Regions from separate parts of the Streptomyces sp. PsTaAH-124 genome, predicted to be linked through region 3. Evidence: riboswitches for the same ligand, from Rfam matches in the RefSeq annotation. Region 3 holds a riboswitch; each other region holds the start of a gene.
The links. A riboswitch is a leader RNA that binds a small molecule or an ion and turns the genes downstream of it on or off. The one in region 3 is predicted to bind cobalamin.

Region 1 (6,362 bases), on a different contig from region 3:
GTTGGCGTCGGCGGCGACCTGCCAGCCGGACAGGTAGACCGCCTGGAGACCCGCCCTGACCTGCTGGACGGCCTGGCCGCCGGTGAGCGCGCCGAGCGCGTGCACGTAGTCGAGTTCGTGCAGTTGCCGCCACAGCCGCTCGGCGCCGCGCCGGGCCAGGGTGTGCTCCTCGCGGACGCTGCCGGAGAGGCGGACCACGTCCTCGGCGCCGTAGGTGCGCTGGACGCCCTGCCAGCGCGGGTCGGTGGCCCAGCGCCGGGCGAGTTCCGCGGCCGCCTGTGTGTTCGGCTTGGTCATGTCTGTCACCGTCTCCTCGGTCTGCCACGGATGCGAATCCACCGGCCGTCATGGCGTGTAATGGCACTGCGTGTCTTGAACGACTCGTCGAAGGGTGCGGCCCGCCGCCACCCGTGGTGGGCGCACGTGAGCAACGTTGCCGGTCCGGGACGCCACCGGTGTCAGGATCTCCGACGTCAGGGCGGTGAATCGGACCCCGCTCCCCGGTGGCGCCGGCCCGTTCCGGCGGGCCGCACTACGACTCTGGCACTGGCACTGAGTGCCAACAACCATGGACGGCTGCCAAGTTCTGCGTATCTTTCCCTCGTTTTTTGCCAAGGTTGCGAAGACCGCGCACGGCGCCGGTTCGCCTAGGCTGGGCGGGACGTGCCGTCGGCCCGGAGGAGTGAGCGGTGAGCAGGACGTACGCGGGCGCCCGGCTGCGGCGGCTGCGCGAGGACCGCCGGATGAGCCAGGCCGAACTGGCCCGGGTGCTGTGCATCTCGCCCAGCTATCTGAACCAGATGGAGCACGACTCCCGGCCGCTCACCGTGCCCGTGCTGCTCCGGCTGACCGAGACCTTCGGCATCGACCCGGGCTTCTTCTCCGAGCGCGACACCACCCGGCTGGTGGCCGACCTGCGTGAGGCGCTGGCCGGGGAGATCGCCGAGTCCCGGGTCACCGCGGCCGATCTCGCCGACCTCGCCTCCCGGACGCCCGCCGTGGCCCGGGTGCTGCTGGACCTCGGCCGCCGCAACCAGGAGCTGTCCGAGCGGCTGGCCGGTGCCACCGACGGCCGGGACGGCGCGCGCACCCCCGCCTCCTCACCGCACGAGGAGGTACGGGACTTCTTCTACCGGCGGCGCAACTACCTGCACGCCACCGACCTCGCCGCCGAGGACCTGGCCGCGCGGACCGGGGTCCGGCCGGGCGAGACGACCGCCGCCCTCACCGCCCGGCTCGCCGCCTCCCACGGCGTCCACCTGGCCGCCGAGACCGGCGACCGGCTGCACCACTACGACGAGAGCACCCGCACCCTGCACCTGTCCCCGCGGCTGCGCCCCGGCCGCCGCGCCTTCCGCATGGCCACCCAGCTCGCCCTGCTGGAACACGGCGACGACTTCGCCCGGCTGGCCGCCGAGGACTTCGCCCCCGGCACCCCGGCCCACGGCCTGACCCGCATCGGCATCGCCCACTACTTCGCCGCCGCGCTGATCCTCCCGTACACCGCGTTCCACGCGGCGGCCGAGGAGGCCCGCTACGACATCGAACGCCTCACCGACCACTACGGAGTCGGCTACGAGACCGTCTGCCACCGGCTGAGCACCCTCCAGCGGCCCCGGCTGCTCGGCGTCCCCTTCTCCTTCGTCCGCGTCGACCGGGCCGGCAACATGTCCAAGCGCCAGTCGGCCACCGACTTCCACTTCTCCCGGGGCGGCGGCACCTGCCCGCTGTGGAACGTGTACGAGGCGTTCGCCGTGCCCGGCCGCATCCATGTGCAGATCGCCGCCATGCCCGACGGGCGCCGCTACCTGTGGACCGCCCGCGCCGTCACCCGGCACCGCGGCGGCTGGGGCGAGCCCGGCCGGGTCTACGCCATCGGCCTCGGCTGCGAGATCCGCCACGCCCACCGCCTCGTCTACTCCGAGGGCCTGGACCTCGGCAACGCCGCGGCGGCCACTCCCATCGGCATGGGCTGCCGCGTCTGCGAACGCCTCGACTGCTCGCAGCGGGCCGCGCCACCGCTCGGCCGCCCGCTGCTCATCGACCAGCACAGCAGCACCTTCGTGCCCTATCCGGTCACGGGCGCCGGGCCGCTCACGTAGGCCGGGTCCGGGTCCGGGGCCGGGGAAATCCTCTGGCACGGTGGCGTGAGCGGGGCGGAGACTCCTCCCATGGCTGACATGGACGCGTTCCGGGAAGCGGTCCTCGCGTGGGCGTCGGGCGGACCCGGCGGTCCCGCGCGCGAACGGGCCGCGCTGCTGCCCGTCCGGACCGCCGTCCTGCTCGAAGGGCCGAGCGATGCGGCGGCGGTCGACGCGCTGGCCGCCCGGGACGGCCGGGACCTGGCAGCCGAGGGCGTCTGCGTGCTGCCGATGGGCGGTGTCACCAACGTCGGGCGCTTCGCCCGCCTCCTCGGCCCCACCGGCCTCGGCCTGCGTCTCACCGGACTGTGCGACGAGGGGGAGCGCCGCTACTACGCCCGCGCCCTCGCCCCGGCCGGTGCGGCACCGGACGCGTACTTCGTGTGCGCGGCGGACCTGGAGGACGAACTCGTCCGCGCCCTGGGTGTCGCCCGCGTCGAGGAACTGATCCGGGACGAGGGCGACCTGCGCGCCCTGCGGACCTTCGGGAACCAGCCCGCGCAGCGCGAGCGCACCGCGCACCAGCGGCTGCGGCGCTTCCTCGGCACCAAGAAGGGCCGCAAGATCCACTACGGCCGGGTCCTCGTGGAGGCCCTCGCGCCGGGACACGTACCGGCCCCGCTCGCCGCCCTGCTTGCCCGAGTGTGACCGCCGGGCACCCGGGCGGGCGGCGCTCCGCCCGACCCCTCGGGAATTCCCGTACCGAATAGGGGGTTCGCGGCGGCCGTAGGGGGGTCCGGGGAACGGGGCCCGCTGCTATACATGAATCACCAGTGCCTGCGAAGCGGGGAAGCCGGTGAGAATCCGGCACGGTCCCGCCACTGTGACCGGGGAGAAATCCCCGGAAGTCAGATTGCCGCCCGCAGGTGTCACGACGAGGCCCACGAGGATGGTGCTGATGCGTTACGGGAATCTCCCGCATGCCGGGACAGGGCGCCGCACGCTTTCGGCGCCTGCATTCGCAATCCTCGCCTAGCTCCGTCGGGGGCTGAATCCGGCGTGCCCGCGCGCACGCGTTCCACGGTGACCGCACGCGAACCGACCGCCCCGGTGGCCGCTTGCGCTGCCGACCTGTGCCGCGTGGCCCGCGCACCGCCCCTCAGACACCGCCGATTCCGCGTGCGTGAGCATCCGGGGATGGGAAGAGAAGAAGTGACAAAGATCGTTCTCTGGCGTCCGATGTACGACTCCTCGGGCGCCGACAGACTGCGCGGCCTCGGTGCCGAAGTCGTCGTCGTGGATTCCTCCGAGGAATCCGAGGTGATGTCGGCGGTGGCCGACGCCGACGCGCTCTGGGTGCGCTATCCCGAGAAAGTCAGCCGCCGGATACTCGCGGCGGCACCCCGGCTCACCGTCGTCTCCACCTCCGGATTCGGCACCGACAACGTCGACATCGAGGCGGCCACCGAATTCGGGATCCTCGTCGTCAACCAGCTCGGTTTCGGCCGGATTCCGGTCAGCGAACACATCGTCATGCTGATCCTGGCCACGCTCAAACAGCTCCACTGGGCCGACCCGGCCACCCGCGACGGCTCCGCCTGGCGGCAGCGCAGCGACCTCAGCCTCCACGAACTGCACGGCAGGACGGTGGGCGTCGTCGGACTCGGCTACGTCGGCGCCGAGACCGCCCGGAAGCTGACCGCCGGTTTCGGCGCGGACGTACTCGCCTACGACCCGTACGCCGATCCCCGCATCGCCCATCTGGTCGGCGCCGAACTCGTCACCTCCCTGGACGAGTTGCTGTCCCGGTCCACGATCCTCGCGCTCGCGCCCGCCCTGACCGCGACCTCGCGGCAGATGATCGGCGCCGACCAGCTCGCCCGGCTGCCGCGCGGCTCCTTCGTCGTCAACTGCTCCCGCGGCGGCGTCCTCGACACCGAGGCGCTGGTCGCCGCGCTGGAGAGCGGCCACATCGCGGCGGCCGGACTCGACGTCGTCGAACCGGAGCCGCTGCCCGCCGGGCACCCGCTGCTCAGCCACCCGCGCGTCATCCTCACCCCGCACACCGCCGGACTGACCGCCGAGACCATCGTGCGGATGACCGACTCCGCGGTCACCCAGCTCGGGACGGCGCTGCGCGGCGACCTCCCCGCCGCACCGGTCAACCGCGCCGCCTGGGACGGCGACCGCTCGCGCCGTAGGACCGTGCTCCCGTAGACCGCCGCGCACGGACCCAGGAACTCCCCAGGAAGGACGCCCAGTGGCTCACACCCGCACCACACCGGCAGACACCCCCCTCGGCGACGATTTCCATCTCTACGACACCACCCTCCGCGACGGCGCACAGCGCGAGGGGATCTCCTACTCCGTCGCGGAGAAGCTCACCACCGCCCGCACCCTGGACGCCCTGGGCGTCGGCTTCATCGAGGGCGGCTGGCCGGGCGCACTGCCCAAGGACACCGCGTTCTTCGCCCGAGCGACGGATGAACTGCACCTGAAGCACGCCGCGTTGGTCGCCTTCGGCAGCACCCGCAAGCCGGGCCGCAGCGCCGAACAGGACCCGCAGGTACGGGCCCTGCTCGACTCCCGGGCCCCGGTGATCACCCTGGTCGCCAAGTCCGACCGGCGGCACATCGAACGGGCGCTGCGCACGGACGTGGCGGAGAACTGTGCGATGGTCCGGGACACCGTGCGCCTCCTGGTGGCCGAGGGCCGCCGGGTCTTCCTCGACGCCGAACACTTCTTCGACGGCTACGCCGCCGACCCCGCCACCGCGCTGCGGGTGCTGGACGCCGCCATGGGCGCGGGCGCCGACGTCGCCGTCCTGTGCGACACCAACGGCGGCCAGCTCCCCGGCCGGCTCGCCGAGACCGTCGGCGAGGTCGCCGCCCGCACCGGGTTCCGTATCGGCATCCACTGCCAGGACGACACCGGGTGCGCCGTGGCCAACACCATCGCCGCCGTGGAGGCGGGCGCCACCCACGTCCAGTGCACCGCCAACGGCTACGGCGAACGGGCGGGCAACGCCGACCTGTTCGCGGTCATCGGCAACCTCACCACCAAGCTCGGCATGCCGGTGGTGCCGCGCACCCGGCTCGGCGACCTGACCCGCACCGCCCACGCCCTCGCCGAGACCGCGCACATCAGCCCCGACCGGCACCAGCCCTACGTCGGCGCGGCGGCCTTCGCCCACAAGGCGGGCCTGCACGCCAGCGCGATCAAGGTGGACCCCGCGCTCTACCACCACATCGACCCGGACGTCGTGGGCAACGGCACCCGCATCCTGGTGAGCGAGATGGCCGGGCGCACCAGCCTGGAACTCAAGTGCCTGGAACTCGGCTTCGGACTCGACGACCTGGAAGCCCTCTCCCGGGCGGTCGCCCGGATCAAGCGTCTGGAGGCGGGCGGGTGGTCCTTCGAGGCGGCGGACGCCTCCCTGGAACTGCTCCTGCACGACGAACTGACGGCCGGCGAGCCCGGCGGCCAGGGCGGGCCGGGACGCCCGTTCCCGCCCTTCACTCCCCTGTCGTACCAGGTCGTGGAGCGCCGCGCCCCGGACGGCGCGGTCGTCTCCGAGGCGATGGTCCGGCTGAGCCTGCCCGACGCGGAGGGCGCGGAGGGCACGGACGGGAACGACGGCATGGACGGCACGGTCGGCAGCGCCCCGGCGACCGGCCGGAGCACCCGGGAGGCCACCGCCACCGCCGAGGGCAACGGCCCCCTCGAAGCGCTCGACGCGGCCCTGCGCCGGGCCCTCGCCCCGCACCTGCCGTGGCTCGACGAGGTCCGCCTCGCCGACCACAGCGTCCGCGTCCTGGACGCGGTGGCCGAGCGCTCCGCGGACGGTTCCGCGGACGGCACCGCGCTGACCCGCGTCCTCGTCGTCTCCCGCGACGCCGAACGGGAGTGGACCACGACCGGTGTGCACGCCAGTGTCGTCGTCGCCGCCATGCAGGCCCTGACCGACGCCCTCGCCCACAAGGCACTGCGCGCCCCCGGACGGCCCCGGGCGAGCGTCCCGGCCTCCTGACCCGCCGACGCACCTCCCCCCACCACGCACACACCGTCACCGCCCCTCCTCCGGCCCCCTTCCGGCCTCTTTCCGGTCCTCTTCCGGCCCGCCGTGTCCCCGTGCGCGGACACGGCGGCCGGGGCGCCGGCCGACGCGCCCCGGTGCCCCGGCCCCGCCCCCGCCGCGCCCCGAAGAGGGGGCCGATAGGGTGTCCCCGCGCGGCGTGCGGGCCCGTCGCCGGGCGGTGGGAGCAGGTCCGCGGTTCATAT
Region 2 (6,362 bases), on a different contig from region 3:
CCTGCTGGACACCGTCGAGGGCCGGATCGGCCCGCCCGCACCCGGCGGCGGGGAGCACCGGGCGGGCGGCGGCCGGATCCCCACCGTCATGGTCCGCCCGCGCGGCTGGCACCTGGACGAGGCGCACCTGGAGCACGACGGCGCGCCGGTGCCCGCCGCCCTGGCCGACTTCGGCCTGTACTTCTTCCACTGCGCCCGGCGGCGGACCGAGGACGGGAGCGGCCCGTACTTCTCGCTGCCCAAGCTGGAGAACCGGTACGAGGCACGGCTGTGGAACGACGTGTTCCTGCTCGCCCAGGAGCTGCTGGGCATCCCCCGGGGCACCGTCCGGGCCACCGTGCTGATCGAGACGGTCACCGCCGCCTTCGAGATGGAGGAGATCCTCCACGAGCTGCGCGAGCACGGTGCGGGTCTGACCGCGGGCCGCCGGGACTACCTGTTCAGCCTCGTGCGCACCTTCGGCCACCGCACCGACTTCCTGCTGCCGGAGCGCGCGGGGGTGCCGATGACGGCGCCGTTCCTGCGGGCGTACACCGAGCTGCTGGTGCGCACGTGCCACCGGCGCGGCGCGCATGCCGTCGGCGGGCGGGCGGCCCAGGTGCCGGGCGCGGACGCGGCGGCGCGCGAGGCGGCCGTCGCGGCGGTCCGGCTGGACAAGGAGCGGGAGGCGGAGGACGGCTTCGACGGGTCCCAGGTGGCCTGTGCCGAGCTGGTCCCGGTCTGCCGGGAGGCGTTCGACGGGGTCCTGGGCGAGCGGCCGCACCAGCTCGACCGCACCCGCGAGGACGTCGAGGCGGGCGCCGCCGAGCTGCTGTCGGTGCGGCGGATCAGCGCCCCGCCGACCCCGGAGGGGGTGCGCACGGGCGTCGCCGTCGCGCTGCGCTGCTTCGCTGCCTGGCTCGGCGGGCGGGGCACCGTCGTCGTGGACGGGCTGCTGGAGGACACGGCCACCGCCGAGGTCGCCCGGACGCAGATCTGGCAGTGGCTGCGGCACCGGGTGGTCGACCGGGAGACGGTGCTGCGGATGCTCGACGACGAGCTGGCAGCACTGGGCGCCGCCTACCCGTGGGCGCCGCTGGAGGAGGTGCGCGCGCTGTTCGAGCGCACCGCGCTCGCCGGTGAGCTGCCGCTGTTCTTCACCCCCGACGCGTACGCGCGCCACCTGGTGCGCCGTACGGGCGCCGGGGGGTGCGAGCGGGGATGAGCCTGCGGCCGGACTGAGGGGTCCGGGCGCGGCGCGTACCGAGGGGTGCGCGACGGCACCGGTGCGGTGAGGGCCGCGGCGGTGCCCCGGGAGACGGGCGGGAAGCGCGGGTACGGCGCTTCCCGCCCGTGCCGTTTCCGGGTCCGCGCGCCGTGCGCCGCCGCCACCGCGACAGGGCTTAGGTATACCTAAGTTTTCCCGAAGACACAACATCTGGGGCTGTGCACCACGGCAGCGTTCTAGATGTAGTGTTGGCCGTGCTGGTGGTTCGCCAGGCACTCCGGTGCCCGGCGAGGCAAGAGGGAACCCGGTGGGAATCCGGGACTGCCCCGCAGCGGTGAGCGGGAACGACCGCCGTCATACGCACTGGACCCGGTGGACCGGGCCTGGGAAGCGACGGCCAGTAGACGTCTCGTACGACACGAGACACGCCCGCGAGTCCGAAGACCTGCCACCGGTGCGTACGCCGACGAGCGGCGTGCGTGCTCCGAGGCCCCGAGGGAGGGCCGCGTGGCAGCAGCACGGACCCGGGTCCGGCGTGCCCTTCTTCCGCCGCCGCCCGGCCCCGCCGTACGCGCCGCGACGCTCCTCCTCCCCCGGTCCTCGGACAGGGACGGGAACGAGCGAGAGGAGCGGCGGTCGATGAGCGGCCTCGTGTATTTCTCCAGCGTCTCGGAGAACACCAAGCGCTTCGTGGAGAAGCTGGGTCTGCCCGCCACGCGCATCCCCCTGCATCCGCACCGCGACGGCCTGCCGCGGGTGACCGGGCCGTATGTGCTGATCACGCCGACCTACGGCGGCGGCGAACGCGCCGGGGCGGTCCCCAGGCAGGTGATCCGCTTTCTGAACGTCGAGGCCAACCGCGCGCTGCTGCGCGGGGTCATCGCGTCCGGCAACACCAACTTCGGCGCGGACTACTGCCTGGCCGGACGGGTGATCGCGGCGAAGTGCGGGGTTCCGGAGCTGTACCGATTCGAACTGCTGGGCACGGAGCGCGACGTCCGTGCCGTGAGGGAAGGACTGAGGACGTTTTGGACACGACACTCATCGGCGGCGGCGTGATCACCGCCCAGCGCGAGTCGGTCGGTACGCGCAAGGACTACCACGCGCTCAACGCCCTGCTGAACATGTACGACTGCGACGGCCGCATCCAGTTCGACAAGGACCGCGAGGCCGTACGCCAGTACTTCCTCCAGCACGTCAACCCGAACACGGTGGTCTTCCCCACCCTCAAGGAGAAGATCGACCACCTGATCGAGAACGACTACTACGAGGAAGCCCCGATCCGGCGCTACGACTGGGAGTTCGTCAAGGGCCTGTACCGGCGGGCGTACGCCCACGAGCACCGCTTCCGCACCTTCCTCGGCGCGTTCAAGTACTACACGTCGTACACGCTCAAGACCTTCGACGGCTCCCGCTACCTGGAGCGCTACGAGGACCGGGTGGCCGCGACCGCGCTGTTCCTCGGCGCCGGGGACGAGGCGCTGGCGTCCCGGCTGGTGGACGAGATGATGACCGGCCGCTTCCAGCCGGCCACGCCGACCTTCCTCAACGCGGGCAAGGCGCAGCGCGGCGAGCTGGTCTCCTGCTTCCTGCTGCGCGTCGAGGACAACCTGGAGTCCATCGGCCGGGGCGTCAACTCGGCGCTCCAGCTGTCCAAGCGCGGCGGCGGGGTGGCGCTGCTGCTGACCAACCTGCGCGAACAGGGCGCCCCGATCAAGAAGATCGAGAACCAGTCCTCCGGGGTGGTCCCGGTGATGAAGCTGCTGGAGGACTCCTTCTCCTACGCCAACCAGCTCGGCGCGCGCCAGGGCGCGGGCGCGGTCTACCTGCACGCCCACCACCCGGACATCATGCGGTTCCTGGACACCAAGCGGGAGAACGCGGACGAGAAGATCCGCATCAAGACGCTGTCGCTGGGCGTGGTCGTCCCGGACATCACCTTCGAACTGGCCAAGCGCAACGAGGACATGCACCTGTTCTCGCCCTACGACGTGGAACGCGAGTACGGCAGGCCGCTGGCCGATCTCTCCGTCAGCGAGCACTACGACGACCTGGTCGCCAACCCGCGCATCCGCAAGACCACGCTCAGCGCCCGCGAGTTCTTCAAGACGATCGCGGAGCTTCAGTTCGAGTCGGGCTACCCGTATCTGCTGTTCGAGGACACCGTGAACCGGGCCAACCCGATCCCGGGCTGGATCAACATGTCCAACCTGTGCTCGGAGATCCTCCAGGTGAACACGCCGAGCACGTACGACGCCTCGCTCGGCTACGAGACCGTCGGCCGGGACATCTCCTGCAACCTGGGCTCGCTGAACATCGCCGCCGCCATGGCCTCCCCCGACCTCGGCGCGAGCGTGGAGACAGCGGTGCGCGGTCTGACGTCCGTCTCCGACCAGTCGCACATCGACGCGGTGCCGTCCGTGGCACACGGCAACGACCTCTCGCACTCCATCGGCCTGGGCCAGATGAACCTGCACGGCTACCTCGCCTCGCAGCGCATCCACTACGGCAGCGAGGAGGGCGTCGACTTCACCGACCTGTACTTCTACACGATCGCCTACCACGCGCTGCGCGCCTCGAACCGGATCGCGATCGAACGCGGCACCGCCTTCGACGGGTTCGAGAAGTCCGCGTACGCCGACGGCTCGTACTTCGACCAGTACACCGAGCGGGCCTGGGAGCCGGCCACCGCGCGGGTGCGGGAGCTGTTCGCCGACGCGGGGATCGCGCTGCCCACGCAGGACGACTGGCGCGAGCTGAAGCGGTCAGTGCGGGAGCACGGCATCTACAACCAGTACCTCCAGGCCGTGCCGCCGACCGGGTCCATCAGCTACATCAACGACTCGACCGCCTCCATCCACCCGATCGCCTCCAAGGTGGAGATCCGCAAGGAGGGCAAGCTCGGCCGCGTCTACTACCCGGCGCCGCACATGGACAACGACAACCTGGAGTACTTCCAGGACGCGTACGAGATCGGCTACGAGAAGATCATCGCCACCTACGCGGCGGCCACCCGCCATGTCGACCAGGGGCTCAGCTGCACGCTGTTCTTCCGGGACACGGCCACCACCCGCGACCTCAACAAGGCGCAGATCCTCGCCTGGCGCCAGGGCATCAAGACGCTCTACTACATCCGGCTGCGCCAGGAGGCCCTGGAGGGCACCGAGATCGAGAACTGCCTGTCCTGCACCCTGTGACCCCCTCGCACGCCCCGTTCACGAAAGCACCCCGATGACCACCACCCCCGCCCCGCTGACCGAGATCTCGGTCACCCCGCCGGCCTTCCGCCAGGACCCGGCCGCCCGGCTGCGCCCGGTCAACTGGAACCGCGTCACCGACGAGAAGGACCTGGAGGTGTGGAACCGGCTCACCGCCAACTTCTGGCTGCCCGAGAAGGTGCCGCTCTCCAACGACGTGGGCGCCTGGCAGCAGCGGCTCACCGCGGACGAACGCACCCTGACCATGCGGGTGTTCACCGGTCTGACCATGCTCGACACCGTGCAGGCCACGGTCGGCGAGATCGTCCAGATCCAGGACGCGCGCACCGAGCACGAGCAGGCCGTCTACACCAACATCGCCTTCATGCAGGCCGTGCACGCCCGCAGCTACTCCTCGGTGTTCTCCACCCTCTCCAGCACCCCGGAGATCGACGACGCCTACCGCTGGGCGGTGGCCAACGACGTCCTCCAGCAGCGCTGCAAGACCGTCCTCGCGCACTACTACGGCGACGACCCGCTCAAGCGGAAGGTCGCCTCCACGCTGCTGTCGTCGCTGCTGCTGTACGCGGGCTTCTATCTGCCGCTGCACTTCTCCACGCACGCGCTGCTCACCAACACCGCCGACATGATCCGGCTGATCCTGCGCGACAAGGCGGTGCACGGCTACTACTCCGGCTACAAGTTCCAGCGCGGCCTGGAGCGGCTGACGGCGGCGGGCCAGGAGGAGATGCGCGCCTTCACCCACGCGCTGCTGGAGGAGCTGTACGAGCTGGAGCTGCGCTACTCGGGCGAGCTGTACGAGCCGCTGGGCCTGATGGACGACGTGGCCGTCTTCGTCCGCTACAACGCGAACAAGGCGCTGATGAACCTCGGTTACCCGGCCCGCTTCGACGCCGCGGAGACCGAGGTCAACCCGGAGATCCTGGCGGCGCTCTCGCCGGGCGCGGACGAGAACCACGACTTCTTCTCCGGTTCCGGCTCCTCGTACGTCATGGGCAAGGCGGAGAACACCTCCGACGACGACTGGGACTTCTGAGAGGCTCATATGTCCGGCAACCCCCAGGTGCCCGCTCCCCGGGCGGGCACCGCGCCGCACGGCGCCTGCGTCCTGCTCAAGCACGGCGAGATCTTCCTCAAGGGCCGCAACCGGCACCTGTTCACCGAGCGGCTGCACGACAACCTGCGGATCGCGCTGCGCGGGATCGGCGGCTCGACCTGGATCAAGACCGCGCAGAACGTCACCGTGGTCGGCGGGCAGGTCCCGCAGGACGCGCTGGTGGAGCGGGCGCGCCGGGTGATCGGCTTCAACTCCGTCGAACCGGCCCTGCGGGTGCCCAGCACCCTGGAGGAGATCACCCGGACGGCCGTCGCGGAGCTGCGCGCGGCCGGTGCCGAGCGGCCCGGACTCGGCTTCGCGGTCCGGGCCCGGCGCCGGGACAAGCAGTTCCCGCTGACGTCGTCGCAAGTGGCGGGGCATCTGGGGGCGGAGGTGCTGCGCGCGGTCCCCGGGCTGCGCGTCGACCTCACCCGGCCCGAGGTGACGCTGTCCGTGGAGATCGACCGCAAGGAGACGTATCTGTCCTGGCGGCGGCACCGGGGGCTGACCGGGCTGCCGGTCGGCTCCAGCGGGCGGGCCCTCGCGCTGCTGTCCGGGGGCTACGACTCTCCGGTGGCCGCGCACCGGGCCATGCGGCGCGGGCTGCACTGCGACTTCGTGCACTTCAGCGGCGCCCCGTACACGAACCCGGCGTCGGTGTACAAGGCGTACGCCCTGGCCCGGGAGCTGAACCGGTACCAGCCGCCCGGACGGCTGCACGTCATCGCGCTGGGCAAGGCGCAGAAGCAGCTCGCCGTGGCGGGCGCCGGGCGGCTCCAGGTCGTCGCCCAGCGCCGCCTCATGGTCCGCACCGCCTCGGCGCTCGCCGCCCGTACCGGCG
Region 3 (6,362 bases):
TCACCGGCAGCGCGGCGGACACCAGCGCGGTCACCGGGGACAGTACGTTCATCGGACCGATCGCCAGGGTCCGGTAGAGCAGGGCGAACGCCAGGGCCGAGGCGACACCGGAGGCGGCGCCCCAGCCCAGGGCGGCCGGGCTGAACGAGGCGCCGAGCACCGGCCACAGCAGCAGCTCGACCGCGAGCGAGGCCGGGGCCGCGACCAGCACGGTGCGCAGCACATGGGCCTTGCGGGCGCCGAGGCCGCCGAGGAAGTCGGCGCAGCCGTAGGCGAGAGAACTGCCCAGGGCCAGCAGCAGAGCGATCACGGTCCATCCCTTACCATCAGTGGAACGACCAGACCGTACAACGGACCGACCGGGATATGTCAACCGAATGACCGTACGGTCCGATGTACCGACCGGCAGTGGCCGGTCGTAGAGACAGTCGCAGAGAGGTGATCGGATGGCCGAGACAGAGGCGGCCCTGCGGACGCTCGCGCACAACGTGCGCACGGCCCGCACCCGCGCCGGGCTGTCCCTGGACGAACTCGGCCGCCGCGCCCAGGTCAGCAAGGGAGCCCTGGTCGGCCTGGAGAAGGCCCAGGGCAATCCGAACTTCGCCACCCTGGTCCGGCTGGCCGACACCCTCGGTGTCCCGGTCTCCGCGCTGGTGGAGGGGCCGGGCGAGGAGCGGGTGCGCGTCGTGGCCGCCGAGGACGTCGCTCCGCTGTGGTCCGGCGAGCACGGCGGCGAGGCCCGGCTGATGCTCACCACCCCGGGGGCGGCGCCGGTCGAGGTCTGGCGCTGGCGGCTCGAACCCGGCGAGGAGTACCCGAGCCATCCGCACCAGGCCGGGGTCATGGAGACCGTCAGTGTGACCCACGGCCGGATGGTCCTCGTCGTCGACGGCACCGAACACCCCGTCGCCGCCGGGCAGACGGCCGCCTTCCGCGGCGACCTCCCGCACACCTACCGCGGGTCCGGCACCGGGAGCTGCCATCTGGTCATGACGGTCCAGCTCCCGCCGGGGGCGGGGGCGGGGGCGGAGACGACTGCGGGTACGGGTACGGGCATCGGCTGATCGCCTAGCCCGGTCACCCGGTCACGCGGTCACGGCCGCGAACGGGCCGCCCGCGCCGAAGGCGAGCCGGGTGAAGTGGTGGGCGATGCGGTGGTGGGCCTCCGGGCCGGGGTGGATCCCGTCCGGCAGCGGGAACTCGGCGTGGTCCCGCTCGCCGTACAGCTCACGGCCGTCGAGGTGGTACAGGTGCGGGTCGTCGGCCTGCCGCTCGGCGACGATCCGGGCCAGCTCGGCGCGGATCACGGTGAGCGTGAGGCGTCCGGCGGCGCGTTCGGCCGGGTCGCCGGTGGCCCGGAAGCGCAGGGTGCCGTCCGTGAAGTCGGACATCAGGGGGCCGGGCGTGTCCTCTTGGACCGGGCACAGCAGGGGCGAGACGACCAGCAGCGGAGCGGTCGGATGGCCCTCGCGGACCGTGTCGAGGAAGCCGTGCACCGCGGGACCGAAGGCACGCAGCCGCATCACGTCGCCGTTGACGATGTTGATGCCGATCTTGACGCTGATCAGGTCGGCCGGGGTGTCGCGCATCGCGCGGGCGGTGAACGGGTCGAGCAGCGCGCCGCCGCCGAAACCCAGGTTGACCAGGTCCACATCGCCCCCGGCGGCGGCCAGGGCGGTCCAGGTGCCCGTCGGATGGGTGGCGTTCGAGCCGTGGCTGATGGAGCTGCCGTGGTGCAGCCACACCCGGCGCCCCCGGTCCGGCGCCGGCTCCACGGGGGCGTCGGTGCGCAGGGCGATCAGCTCGGTGGTCTCCGTGTGCGGGAGCCAGATCTCGATGTCCTTGTCGCCCTCGGGCAGGCCGGTGAAGCGGGCGGTGCCCATGGGCCCCTCCCGCAGTTCGGCCGCCTGGGTGACCATGTCGGTGATGACACGGACGTTGCCGCCGGGCACCGTCGCCTGGGCGGTGAGCCGGCCGTCGGCCAGCAGGTCGTACACGCCGTCCGCGGGCGGCGGGACACCGGCGTAGACGCGCTTGGTGGGGAGCGTGTCCAGCTCGATGTCCGTGGCGCGGGTGCGGAAGACCAGCCGTACGCCGGAGGGCTGGGACTCGGCCATGGCGAGCTGCGCGTCGGGGATCTGGCGGCGGGCGCGGGCGGGCAGCCGGTGGGGCAGCAGTCCGTGCGCGGTCTCCTCCAGATCGAGGAAGCCGCGCAGGAGGTCCGCGGTGACGGGGGTGGTGATCCGGTCGTACGGGGGGTTCATGGGGGCCGCTCCGGTTCTGTACTGCCTGACTGCCTGAGGTACTGCTTGTTGCCTGCTGCCTGAGAGTCGTGGAGTTTTCCCTAAGACTTTTAGGCAATTACTTAAATACTGTAGCCCAAAGCCATGAGAGGTACGGCCCGCCGGGGTGGTGCACGCGTCTCAGCGCGACATCCGCATGGTGGACGTGATCCCCCGCCGCCGGGAACCGACCCGTAGGGTGTGCCGTGCAGCTGGTTCGCCCCGTCCGCCAGGCGGGATGCGTCGCAAGAGGGAACCCGGTGGGAATCCGGGACTGCCCCGCAGCGGTGAGCGGGAACGACCGCCGTCATACGCACTGGGCCCCGGACGGGGCCTGGGAAGCGACGGCCAGTAGGTGTCCCCCTCGTACGGATCCGGTCGGATCGGTACGGCGAGGACGGGCCCGCGAGTCCGAAGACCTGCCAACTGCCCGCGCGTGAACCACTCGCGCGCGGACATCCCGGTGACCTCGAGGGCGGGTCGGCGCACACATCGGACGGACGGCCGCACGCCGTGACCCTCCGGTGCCGTGACCCTTCGCGCTCTCGTCCCGTCCCCGGGATCTCAGGGATTCATCTCGCGAAGGAGATCTCCGTGACCACCACGTCCCCAGCCGCGGCAGCACGGGCCACCGTGTACGGCCACCCCCGCCAGGGACCGGACCGGGAACTGAAGAAGGCCGTCGAGGGCTACTGGAAGGGCCGTGTCGACGCCGACGCCCTCCGGGCCACCGCCGCCGAACTGCGCCGCGCCACCTGGCAGTCGCTGGCCGAGGCCGGTGTCGGCGAGGTCCCGACCGGCGACTTCTCGTACTACGACCACGTGCTGGACACCACCGTCATGGTGGGCGCGATCCCGGCCCGGCACCGGGACGCCGTGGCCGCCGACGCGCTGGACGGCTACTTCGCGATGGCGCGCGGCACCCAGGACGTCGCTCCGCTGGAGATGACCAAGTGGTTCGACACCAACTACCACTATCTGGTGCCGGAGTTGGGCCCGGACACGGTGTTCACGGCGGACTCCGCCAAGCAGGTCGCCGAGCTGAAGGAGGCCCTCGCGCTCGGCCTGACGGCCCGTCCGGTCCTCGTCGGCCCCGTCACCTACCTGCTGCTGGCCAAGCCCGCGCCGGGCGTGGCCGCCGACTTCGACCCGATCACGCTGCTGGACCGGCTGCTGCCGGTGTACGCCGAGGTGCTGGCCGACCTGCGCGCGGCGGGCGCCGAATGGGTGCAGCTCGACGAGCCCGCGCTGGTGCAGGACCGGACCCCGGCCGAGCTGAACGCCGCCGGGCGCGCCTACCGCGACCTCGGCGCCCTCACCGACCGGCCCCGGCTGCTGGTCGCGTCCTACTTCGACCGCCTCGGCGACGCCCTGCCGGTGCTGGCCAAGGCCCCCGTCGACGGACTCGCGCTGGACTTCACCGGGCCCGCAGCGGCCAACCTGGACGCGCTCGCCGCGGCCGGCGGGCTGCCCGGCAAGCGGCTGGTCGCCGGTGTCGTGGACGGCCGCAACATCTGGGTCAACGACCTCGCGCACTCGCTGTCCGTGCTCGGCACCCTGCTGGGCCTGGCCGACCGCGTCGACGTCTCCGCGTCCTGCTCCCTGCTCCATGTGCCCCTGGACACCGCGCCGGAGCGGGACATCGACCCGCAGATCCTGCGCTGGCTGGCCTTCGCGCGGCAGAAGACGGCCGAGGTCGTCACCCTCGCCAAGGGCCTCGCCCGGGGCACCGACACCATCGCCGCCGAACTCGCCGCCAACCGTGCCGACCTGGCCTCCCGCGAGCAGTCCCCGCTCACCCACGACCCGGCCGTGCGCGCCCGCGCCGCCGCCGTCACCGAGACGGACGCCCGCCGCGGGCAGCCGTACGCCGAGCGGGTCACCGCCCAGCGCGCCCGGCTCGGACTGCCGCTGCTGCCCACCACCACCGTCGGCTCCTTCCCGCAGACCCCCCAGCTGCGCACCGCCCGCGCCGACCTGCGGGCCGGACGGACCGGCACGGCCGAGTACGAGGAGCGCATCAGGGCCGAGATCCAGGAGGTGATCTCCTTCCAGGAGAAGACCGGCCTGGACGTCCTGGTGCACGGCGAGGCCGAACGCAACGACATGGTGCAGTACTTCGCCGAGCAGCTCACCGGCTACCTCGCCACCCAGCACGGCTGGGTCCAGTCGTACGGCACCCGCTATGTCCGCCCGCCGATCCTGGCCGGTGACATCTCCCGCCCCGAGCCGATGACGGTGCGCTGGACGACGTACGCTCAGTCGCTCTCCGACCGGCCGGTCAAGGGCATGCTCACCGGACCGGTGACCATGCTCGCCTGGTCCTTCGTGCGCGACGACCAGCCGCTGGGCGACACCGCGCGGCAGGTCGCCCTCGCCCTGCGCGACGAGGTGAACGACCTGGAGGCGGCGGGCACTTCGGTCATCCAGGTGGACGAGCCCGCGCTGCGCGAGACGCTGCCGCTGCGCGCCGCCGACCGGCCCGCCTATCTGGCGTGGGCCACGGAGGCGTTCCGGCTCACCACGTCCGGGGTCCGTCCGGACACCCAGGTCCACACCCACATGTGCTACGCCGAGTTCGGGGACATCGTCGCCGCCATCGACGACCTCGACGCCGATGTCATCAGCCTCGAAGCGGCCCGCTCGCACATGCAGGTGGCCCGGGAACTCGCCGCGCACGGCTATCCGCGCGAGGCCGGTCCCGGTGTCTACGACATCCACTCGCCGCGGGTGCCGAGCGTGGAGGAGGCGGCCGAACTGCTGCGCGCCGGTCTCGGGGCCATCCCCGCGGAGCGGCTGTGGGTCAACCCGGACTGCGGTCTGAAGACCCGCGCCTGGCCGGAGACCCGCGCCTCCCTGGAGAACCTGGTCGCCGCGGCCCGCCGGGTGCGCGCCGAACTGGGCTAACCGGCGGCGGGGAGTCCCGGGCCGTCCCGGTCCCCGGCCTCCCCCGTCTTCGACGGTACGCGCGCCCGCTCCGGCTCACCGGCCGGGGCGGGCGCGTCGGCGTCCGGGGCTCCGGCCGCGGCGGGGTCGGGGGCAGGGTCGGGGGCGGCTGCGATCGGGGCCGGGGCAGGCGCGGATCCGGCCTGCCGGGGCCCGGCGAAGCGGACCGGGGCGCGGAACCTGGCCCGGCGGGCGGCCCGCCGGAAGGTGGTCAGCACGGCGGGTCCCGCCAGCAGGACGCACACGAAGTTGGTGACCGCCCGGCCGGTGTCCCAGCCCAGCGAGGTGGCCAGGTCGAAGGCGAGGTAGCGGTGCCACTGCTCGGTGAAGGGCAGGCCGGGCAGATAGGCGATGGAGCTGTTGGGGTCCAGGGAGAAGGGCCAGAAGGACAGGTTGAGCAGGAACCCGAAGAGATACCCGGACAGGGAGCCGTAGACGGCGAGCAGCAGCACCTCGCGGCGGCCGGTGGCCCGGGGCAGGAATCCGGCGAGCATTCCGACGAAGGCGCAGCCGAACATCTGGTACGGCATCCACGGTCCGACCCCGCCGGTGATCAGCGCGGAGGTGAACAGCGAGGTGCAGCCGAGGACGAAGCCGAACCCGGGGCCGTAGACCCGCCCGGCCAGGACGAGGACGAAGAAGACCGTCTCGATCCCGGCGGTGCCCGCGCCCAGCGGACGCAGGGCCGCGTTCACGGCGGAGAGCACGCCCAGCATGGCGAGCGCCTTGGAGTCGATGCCGCCCTCGGCGATCTCTGAGAGGACCACGCACAGGATGAGCACCAGCAGCACGCCGAAGATGAGCACGGGCGCGTAGTTGGAGCCGAAGCGGCCGGGCGCGACGACGAACGGCCAGAAGAAGGCGACAAGGCCGAGCAGCGCGGCCAGCGTCACCACGGCACCGACCCGCGGGGTCAGCCGGATCGCGGACTTCATCCCGCCGCCTCCTCGGCCAGGGCCTGTTCGACCTGATCGACCGTCAGGTAGGCGAGCGGCGCGAGGACTTTGGCGGTCTGCGGGGCGAACACGGGCGAGGAGACGATGACTTCGGCCGTGGGACCGTCCGCGACGATGTCTCCCTCCGCCATGACGACGACCCGGTCGGCGGCGCGGGCGGCGAACTCCACGTCATGCG

Region 1: linked by a shared signal. The riboswitch ahead of B086_RS39875 (NAD(P)-dependent oxidoreductase) and the one ahead of metE (5-methyltetrahydropteroyltriglutamate--homocysteine S-methyltransferase) in region 3 are both predicted to bind cobalamin.
Region 2: linked by a shared signal. The riboswitch ahead of nrdI (class Ib ribonucleoside-diphosphate reductase assembly flavoprotein NrdI) and the one ahead of metE (5-methyltetrahydropteroyltriglutamate--homocysteine S-methyltransferase) in region 3 are both predicted to bind cobalamin.

What each region holds. Positions count from the first base shown of each region.
Region 1 covers NZ_KB892165.1:107,634-113,995, reverse strand. The annotation lists gene aceA (isocitrate lyase) at 1-297, opposite strand, end outside; gene B086_RS0112245 (short-chain fatty acyl-CoA regulator family protein) at 690-2,102, shown strand; gene B086_RS0112240 (TOPRIM nucleotidyl transferase/hydrolase domain-containing protein) at 2,172-2,789, shown strand; cobalamin riboswitch at 2,869-3,021, shown strand; gene B086_RS39875 (NAD(P)-dependent oxidoreductase) at 3,294-4,298, shown strand; gene cimA (citramalate synthase) at 4,342-6,111, shown strand.
Region 2 covers NZ_KB892165.1:115,470-121,831, forward strand. The annotation lists gene B086_RS0112255 (malate synthase) at 1-1,204, shown strand, start outside; cobalamin riboswitch at 1,452-1,675, shown strand; gene nrdI (class Ib ribonucleoside-diphosphate reductase assembly flavoprotein NrdI) at 1,847-2,266, shown strand; gene nrdE (class 1b ribonucleoside-diphosphate reductase subunit alpha) at 2,263-4,404, shown strand; gene nrdF (class 1b ribonucleoside-diphosphate reductase subunit beta) at 4,439-5,461, shown strand; gene thiI (tRNA uracil 4-sulfurtransferase ThiI) at 5,471-6,362, shown strand, end outside.
Region 3 covers NZ_KB892159.1:153,423-159,784, forward strand. The annotation lists gene B086_RS0105155 (EamA family transporter) at 1-310, opposite strand, end outside; gene B086_RS39195 (helix-turn-helix domain-containing protein) at 447-1,064, shown strand; gene B086_RS0105165 (SGNH/GDSL hydrolase family protein) at 1,086-2,264, opposite strand; cobalamin riboswitch at 2,479-2,724, shown strand; gene metE (5-methyltetrahydropteroyltriglutamate--homocysteine S-methyltransferase) at 2,877-5,189, shown strand; partial or broken gene B086_RS0105175 (ECF transporter S component) at 5,366-6,163, opposite strand; gene B086_RS0105180 (ABC transporter ATP-binding protein) at 6,160-6,362, opposite strand, start outside.